DNA from 3 places in the Paenibacillus sp. JJ1683 genome. Region 3 is predicted to be linked to each of the others. Evidence: a T-box and tRNA genes for the amino acid it is inferred to sense, from the RefSeq annotation. Region 3 holds a T-box; the other regions hold tRNA genes.

Region 1 (2,233 bases), 1.7 Mb from region 3:
CCATCCCGAACACGACCGTTAAGCCCTCCAGCGCCGATGGTACTTGGACCGCAGGGTCCTGGGAGAGTAGGACGCCGCCAAGCATAAGCCCCTTCTCTGGGGATTTTTTTTCGCCTGTAAGACTGACCTCTATATAGTCAGAATTAAGTGTTATGTCTAAGATGGGGCTATAGCTCAGCTGGGAGAGCGCCTGCCTTGCACGCAGGAGGTCAGGGGTTCGATCCCCCTTGGCTCCACCAATATTCCCTGATAGCTCAGTTGGTAGAGCACTCGACTGTTAATCGAGTTGTCACAGGTTCGAGTCCTGTTCGGGGAGCCATATGGAGAGGTGTCCGAGTTGGCCGAAGGAGCACGATTGGAAATCGTGTAGGCGCCAAAAGCGTCTCGAGGGTTCGAATCCCTCTCTCTCCGCCAGCTCTTATAATAGATATGTGGCCCGTTGGTCAAGGGGTTAAGACACCTCCCTTTCACGGAGGTAACAGGGGTTCGAATCCCCTACGGGTCATAGTAGTATGGAGGCTTAGCTCAGCTGGGAGAGCATCTGCCTTACAAGCAGAGGGTCGGGGGTTCGATCCCCTCAGCCTCCACCATTAATAGTATTAAGAAATACCTTTGATGTCGCGGGGTGGAGCAGTTCGGTAGCTCGTCGGGCTCATAACCCGAAGGTCGTAGGTTCAAATCCTGCCCCCGCAATTAATTTCCTGTTGGAAATGCCTCTGGAACTGTGGTGTAGAGGCCTAACATGCCTGCCTGTCACGCAGGAGATCGCGGGTTCGAATCCCGTCAGTTCCGCCATTTAATTTAATATGCCGGTGTAGCTCAACTGGTAGAGCAACTGACTTGTAATCAGTAGGTTGGGGGTTCAAGTCCTCTCGCCGGCACCATTTTGGAGGATTAGCGAAGTGGCCAAACGCATCAGACTGTAAATCTGCTCCCTTACGGGTTCGGTGGTTCGAATCCATCATCCTCCACCAGTTTTATTGCCATGGTGGTCGTGACGAATGGGTTAACGTACTGAATTGTGGCTATGGCATTTGTGGGTGCAAGTCCCATCAATCGCCCTGTTGAATACATAATGGGGATTAGCCAAGCGGTAAGGCAACGGACTTTGACTCCGTCATGCATAGGTTCAAATCCTATATCCCCAGCCATTAAGAGCCATTAGCTCAGTTGGTAGAGCACCTGACTTTTAATCAGGGTGTCGAAGGTTCGAGTCCTTCATGGCTCACCATTATCATTGTATGCGCGTGTGGCGGAATTGGCAGACGCACTAGACTTAGGATCTAGCGTCTTTGACGTGGGGGTTCAAGTCCCTCCACGCGCATACCTGTTTTTGCGGACGTGGCTCAGCGGTAGAGCATCGCCTTGCCAAGGCGAGGGTCGCGGGTTCGATTCCCGTCGTCCGCTCCATATTTGCGCCCTTAGCTCAGCTGGATAGAGCGTTTGACTACGAATCAAAAGGCCGGGAGTTCGAATCTCTCAGGGCGCGCCATTAATTTCATAAGCCGGTGTGGCGGAATTGGCAGACGCGCGCGACTCAAAATCGTGAGGGAAACCGTGGAGGTTCGAGTCCTCTCACCGGCATCTATTTCGGGATGTAGCTCAGCTTGGTAGAGCACCTGGTTTGGGACCAGGGGGTCGCATGTTCAAATCGTGTCATCCCGACCACTTTTTTTGCGGGTGTAGTTCAATGGTAGAACTCCAGCCTTCCAAGCTGGTAGCGTGGGTTCGATTCCCATCACCCGCTTTATATAGATGAAAGAAGAGATGGCTTATGCCATCTCTTCTTTTTGTATTTATTAAGCTATCGTTTCCCGTTAGATTACGACCGCTTATAATAGCTCTTCTTATTAATCCAGTTAATGCACGGGGCGGACCTTGGTTAATATTTATTTTTTGCTCTAAAAGGTTTGTAGAAGGCACGAATGTCCTGAGCTAAAAGCTCAGGCTCTTCCATGGCAGTAAAATGCCCTCCGCGAGCGATTGAAGTCCAGCGAGTTACATTTAGGTTGCGCACGCCCATTCTTTAGGCGTTAACAATATATCTGCTAGGAATAGTGCAATTCCGGTTGGCACTTTTATGTAGCTCAATGGCGGCAAAGAATGTGAATTTTCATAATACATACGTGTAGTAGGTGGCTTCATGGTCTTATGCGAAAAATAAGGGTCATAAAATGAGTTCAATGTACGATATCTTTGTTCAGCATCTGAAGCAGTCAGGAGTGTCCGATAG
Region 2 (2,233 bases), 1.8 Mb from region 3:
AGATTTCGCAATATAGTCGTGAAGAATTGATCGGGCAGGATCATCGTCTCATTAATTCGGGCTATCATACTCGAGCCTTCATGAAGAACCTGTGGACTACGATCCGTTCTGGTGAGGTATGGCAGGGAGAAATACGAAATCGTGCTAAAGATAACAGCTACTACTGGGTGAATACTACGATTGTTCCATTTATGGACGAGGAAGGTAAACCCTATCAGTACTTAGCGATCCGTAATGAAGTAACTAAATTAAAAAAAGTAGAGGCAGAGCTTCAGACCATGATGACGCAAGTCATGCAAATACAGGAGGAAGAGCGTAAACGCTTTTCAAGAGAGCTTCATGATGGGATTGGTCAAAGCCTGTTTTCACTTATTATTCAACTAGATAGCCAACTAGCTGAACAACCCAACGCTACTTTGGAAAATTTGCGTGCACAGGTAACCGATATCATTAAAGATGTTCGTGGCCTAGCGTGGGAACTTCGTCCCTCAGTTCTGGATGATTTGGGTGTCGTACCGGCCCTAAGAACTTATATTGAAAATTTCTGTTCGCATTACGGAATCGAAGTGCATTTTCAATGTACTTTACGTAAACGCCTTGATATCCGAAAAGAAATAGCAATCTATAGAATTGTACAGGAAGCACTGACGAATGTGGCTAAATACGCAGATGTAGCAGAAGCATACGTGGATGTAGAGGATCAAGATAAAACGATACAAGTGACTATTCGGGATGAAGGTATTGGCTTTTCTGGAAAGTCCCGAGGAGAAGGAGTTGGATTGTTCAGCATGGAAGAACGAGCTAGAGGAGTAGGCGGCTTCTTGAGCATGACCTCTGCTCCAAATCAGGGAACCTCCATACAGCTGACCATACCAGTGTAAAACCTGTGTACTAGATCAGTTATCGGTGTATACTCACTGCAGGAGCAGAAGGAATACACCGATAGCAAGGATTATCGATAGTCAACACTTTTATAGAATCTATGGAAGATAAACATACAAAAAAAAGAGAGAGCTCTGTCCCCAGACAGGCTCTCTTTATTTATAAGGTGTCACCACTGAGGCAACAAGAATCCGCTATAGCAAAAAGCGGGTGATGGGAATCGAACCCACGCTACCAGCTTGGAAGGCTGGAGTTCTACCATTGAACTACACCCGCAAATCAGTATCGGGATGACACGATTTGAACATGCGACCCCCTGGTCCCAAACCAGGTGCTCTACCAAGCTGAGCTACATCCCGACATTATACATTTTTTAATAAATGGCGCGCCCTGAGAGATTCGAACTCCCGGCCTTTTGATTCGTAGTCAAACGCTCTATCCAGCTGAGCTAAGGGCGCATATTTAGTTCCATAATGAGCAGTCAAGGCGCCACCCAGATTTGAACTGGGGATGAAGCTTTTGCAGAGCTTTGCCTTACCACTTGGCTATGGCGCCGTATGGATAATGGAGCGGACGACGGGAATCGAACCCGCGACCCTCGCCTTGGCAAGGCGATGCTCTACCGCTGAGCCACGTCCGCAAAATATGGTGCGGTCGAGAGGACTCGAACCTCCACGGGGGGTTAGCCCACACGGACCTGAACCGTGCGCGTCTGCCAATTCCGCCACGACCGCAAAATAACTTATAAATGGTGAGCCATGAAGGACTCGAACCTTCGACACCCTGATTAAAAGTCAGGTGCTCTACCAACTGAGCTAATGGCTCTTAATGGCTGGGGATATAGGATTTGAACCTATGCATGACGGAGTCAAAGTCCGTTGCCTTACCGCTTGGCTAATCCCCATTAAATTAAGAATCAAAGGGCGGCCGATGGGGCTTGAACCCACGAATGCCGGAGTCACAGTCCGGTGCGTTAACCACTTCGCCACGACCGCCATATGATTATAAAAAGACTGGTGGAGGATGATGGATTCGAACCACCGAACCCGTAAGGGAGCAGATTTACAGTCTGATGCGTTTGGCCACTTCGCTAATCCTCCAAAATGGTGCCGGCGAGAGGACTTGAACCCCCAACCTACTGATTACAAGTCAGTTGCTCTACCAATTGAGCTACACCGGCACATTGCCAATTCCCACTTGAAAGGTGGCTCGGGACGGAATCGAACCGCCGACACGAGGATTTTCAGTCCTCTGCTCTACCGACTGAGCTACCGAGCCATGTTTTATTTTACAACTATATCATATAGTTCACACTATATGTAGTTAAAATGGCGGAACTGACGGGATTCGA
Region 3 (2,233 bases):
TTCATCACTTCATGACGATAAATCGCTGTTGCCAGATCACGGGTGGGATAAATGGTAGTCCCATCCTTCTTCAAAATAAGACACGGCGGCAGCTGCTCGTCTTCCAGACGAACCACAAGGGCTCCATCACTTTCCTCCAGCAATCCTTTTGCTCTTAATTGGGCAACAACTGCCTGCATTTTATCATTGTAAAAGCTTTCCCCCAACACATGGTCAAACGAAATGTTAAGGCGTTGGTACATACGATCAAATTCACCCAGACTGACTTCAACAAAAAACTCCCATAGTTGTTGAGCCTCAGTATCCCCGTGCTCCAAACGTCGGAACCACTCGCGGCCTTCATCCTCCAAAGACGGGTCATGCTCAGCCTCCTGATGAAAACGGACATATAGCTTCAATGATTCCCCGATCGGATCCTGTTGTAGCTGCTCTTCATTACCCCATCTTTTATAGGCCGCAATTTGCTTGCCAAATTGTGTTCCCCAATCCCCTAGATGATTCACACTAATCGGTACATATCCGGTTTCACCAAGTATGCGATACAAGGCGGCACCGATAACAGTAGAGCGAAGATGACCGATACCAAATGGTTTCGCAATATTGGGCGAGGACATATCAATTACTACTCGCTGTCCATGCCCAATATTGGGCTTGAGAAACTCAGTCTTGCTCAATTCAGCTAGCATCGGTGGAATATGAACAGATCGATCCAATGTAATATTTACATAGGCACCCGATGCTGTAGCGGTTAGACCCGCTTCATGGCTTACTAGCTCTGCCAATTCCATTGCAATATGCTGTGGAGACTTTCGAAATTTCTTAGCCAGCACAAAACAGGGAAACGCCACATCTCCCCATTCAGGCTGCGGAGGCACCTCGAATAAAGATAAAACTTCTTTCTCCTCCAAGCCCGTATGAGCTAAAATAGCTTGGGTAGCAATCATCAACAACATGTTCCTCTCTCCTTCTTTTTATAGGATCTAACAAAAAAAAGCCCTCGCCTCTTGATATAATCAAGAGACGAGAACTTCGATATCCCCGCGGTACCACTCTTTGTAAATCGGTTGTGTGGATAAAGCTAGCTTACACAAATCGCGATTTCACTCCATTGACAAATAACGGTGTCAGCCGGGTTGATCTACTAGAAGTTCTTATCGTTGGATCAACCGTCTCCCGGGTGCGCTTCACATCGGATTTCATACCGGCTTCCACCTCTTCCGGCTCGCTGTAATGATACGGTTCCGTTGCTACTCTCCCGTTCCTTGACGTTAATTCCCACCATTATACAAACCTATTTAGTAGAAAGCAACCTTTTATTCCCTCTTCAGGGACTAGTTCTGTATATGTAATTACACTGCCACCAATTGGCGACAAGCCTCAACACAATGACGGCAGGCCTCTGCACAATGTTTGCAATGATTATGGGAATGCTTGCTGCATTCAGCAGCACATACCTCACAGGCTTTGGCGCATAGCTCACAGATTTCCTCGGCAAAATCCGTTCCGCGCTGCAACATTTGAGCAGCAAACCCACATATCTCTGCGCATTCCCTACTCACTCGAATACATTCACGCAGCATAGCTAAATCATATTCCTTCAAACTTGCTACATAGCATACATTGCAAGCGTTCATACATTCCAGGCAAGCATCCACGCATTTTTGGTATGAATGATTCATAATACATTACCTCCCAGTTGTTGATCCTGCTGTACTATTACCCGCTGAGCCTTGAAATTAATCAATTGATGTTCGCGCTTTCAACAAAATAAACCCAGAAAATCCCGACTTATGTAAGGAAGTGTACTATATTCCAAGGTGCAAGCGCAAGGATATTAATCACATAACTTTTTATCCCTCGTTTCTGACTTGCATCCAGTCGGTCATTCCTCTATTGTAAAAAAAGAATATGCTTAACCATGAATCAAGGAGTGAAGATTGTAATGAACATAACATCTGTAGAGGAGCACCGACGGGAGTCTCCGCAGCAGGTTAACTGCATGGTCGTGACCGTCTCTGATACACGAACCATGGAAACCGATACTGGGGGCCGACTGCTCAAGGAACTACTAGAAACGAATGGGTATAAGGTTGTTCGATATGTTATCGTCAAAGACGACTATGAGGGTATCCGGCAGTTGGTAACCGAAGCTGCAGCACATGAGGACATCGAGGCTGTACTTTTAACAGGTGGTACTGGCATTTCTCCGCGTGATACTACATATGAAGCCATC

The links. The T-box of region 3 lies ahead of argS (arginine--tRNA ligase). A T-box ahead of a tRNA ligase gene usually reads a tRNA of that ligase, here a tRNA-Arg.
Region 1: it encodes a tRNA-Arg, which carries the amino acid that the T-box ahead of argS (arginine--tRNA ligase) is inferred to sense. The anticodon was not compared.
Region 2: it encodes a tRNA-Arg, which carries the amino acid that the T-box ahead of argS (arginine--tRNA ligase) is inferred to sense. The anticodon was not compared.

What each region holds. Positions count from the first base shown of each region.
Region 1 is NZ_CM129820.1:552,856-555,088, forward strand. Features, by position in the region: rRNA gene rrf (5S ribosomal RNA) at 1-83, shown strand, start outside; tRNA gene ACUC6J_RS02410 (tRNA-Ala) at 164-239, shown strand; tRNA gene ACUC6J_RS02415 (tRNA-Asn) at 244-319, shown strand; tRNA gene ACUC6J_RS02420 (tRNA-Ser) at 323-414, shown strand; tRNA gene ACUC6J_RS02425 (tRNA-Glu) at 434-505, shown strand; tRNA gene ACUC6J_RS02430 (tRNA-Val) at 515-590, shown strand; tRNA gene ACUC6J_RS02435 (tRNA-Met) at 620-693, shown strand; tRNA gene ACUC6J_RS02440 (tRNA-Asp) at 719-795, shown strand; tRNA gene ACUC6J_RS02445 (tRNA-Thr) at 809-884, shown strand; tRNA gene ACUC6J_RS02450 (tRNA-Tyr) at 889-974, shown strand; tRNA gene ACUC6J_RS02455 (tRNA-Gln) at 1,077-1,151, shown strand; tRNA gene ACUC6J_RS02460 (tRNA-Lys) at 1,156-1,231, shown strand; tRNA gene ACUC6J_RS02465 (tRNA-Leu) at 1,244-1,324, shown strand; tRNA gene ACUC6J_RS02470 (tRNA-Gly) at 1,336-1,410, shown strand; tRNA gene ACUC6J_RS02475 (tRNA-Arg) at 1,416-1,492, shown strand; tRNA gene ACUC6J_RS02480 (tRNA-Leu) at 1,505-1,584, shown strand; tRNA gene ACUC6J_RS02485 (tRNA-Pro) at 1,592-1,668, shown strand; tRNA gene ACUC6J_RS02490 (tRNA-Gly) at 1,677-1,747, shown strand.
Region 2 is NZ_CM129820.1:445,422-447,654, reverse strand. Features, by position in the region: gene ACUC6J_RS01980 (PAS domain-containing sensor histidine kinase) at 1-881, shown strand, start outside; tRNA gene ACUC6J_RS01975 (tRNA-Gly) at 1,088-1,158, opposite strand; tRNA gene ACUC6J_RS01970 (tRNA-Pro) at 1,168-1,241, opposite strand; tRNA gene ACUC6J_RS01965 (tRNA-Arg) at 1,264-1,340, opposite strand; tRNA gene ACUC6J_RS01960 (tRNA-Cys) at 1,367-1,437, opposite strand; tRNA gene ACUC6J_RS01955 (tRNA-Gly) at 1,448-1,522, opposite strand; tRNA gene ACUC6J_RS01950 (tRNA-Leu) at 1,529-1,616, opposite strand; tRNA gene ACUC6J_RS01945 (tRNA-Lys) at 1,632-1,707, opposite strand; tRNA gene ACUC6J_RS01940 (tRNA-Gln) at 1,712-1,786, opposite strand; tRNA gene ACUC6J_RS01935 (tRNA-His) at 1,805-1,877, opposite strand; tRNA gene ACUC6J_RS01930 (tRNA-Tyr) at 1,897-1,982, opposite strand; tRNA gene ACUC6J_RS01925 (tRNA-Thr) at 1,987-2,062, opposite strand; tRNA gene ACUC6J_RS01920 (tRNA-Phe) at 2,088-2,160, opposite strand; tRNA gene ACUC6J_RS01915 (tRNA-Asp) at 2,212-2,233, opposite strand, start outside.
Region 3 is NZ_CM129820.1:2,276,841-2,279,073, reverse strand. Features, by position in the region: gene argS (arginine--tRNA ligase) at 1-953, opposite strand, end outside; T-box leader at 1,014-1,272, opposite strand; gene ACUC6J_RS10100 (four-helix bundle copper-binding protein) at 1,350-1,679, opposite strand; gene ACUC6J_RS10095 (MogA/MoaB family molybdenum cofactor biosynthesis protein) at 1,943-2,233, shown strand, end outside.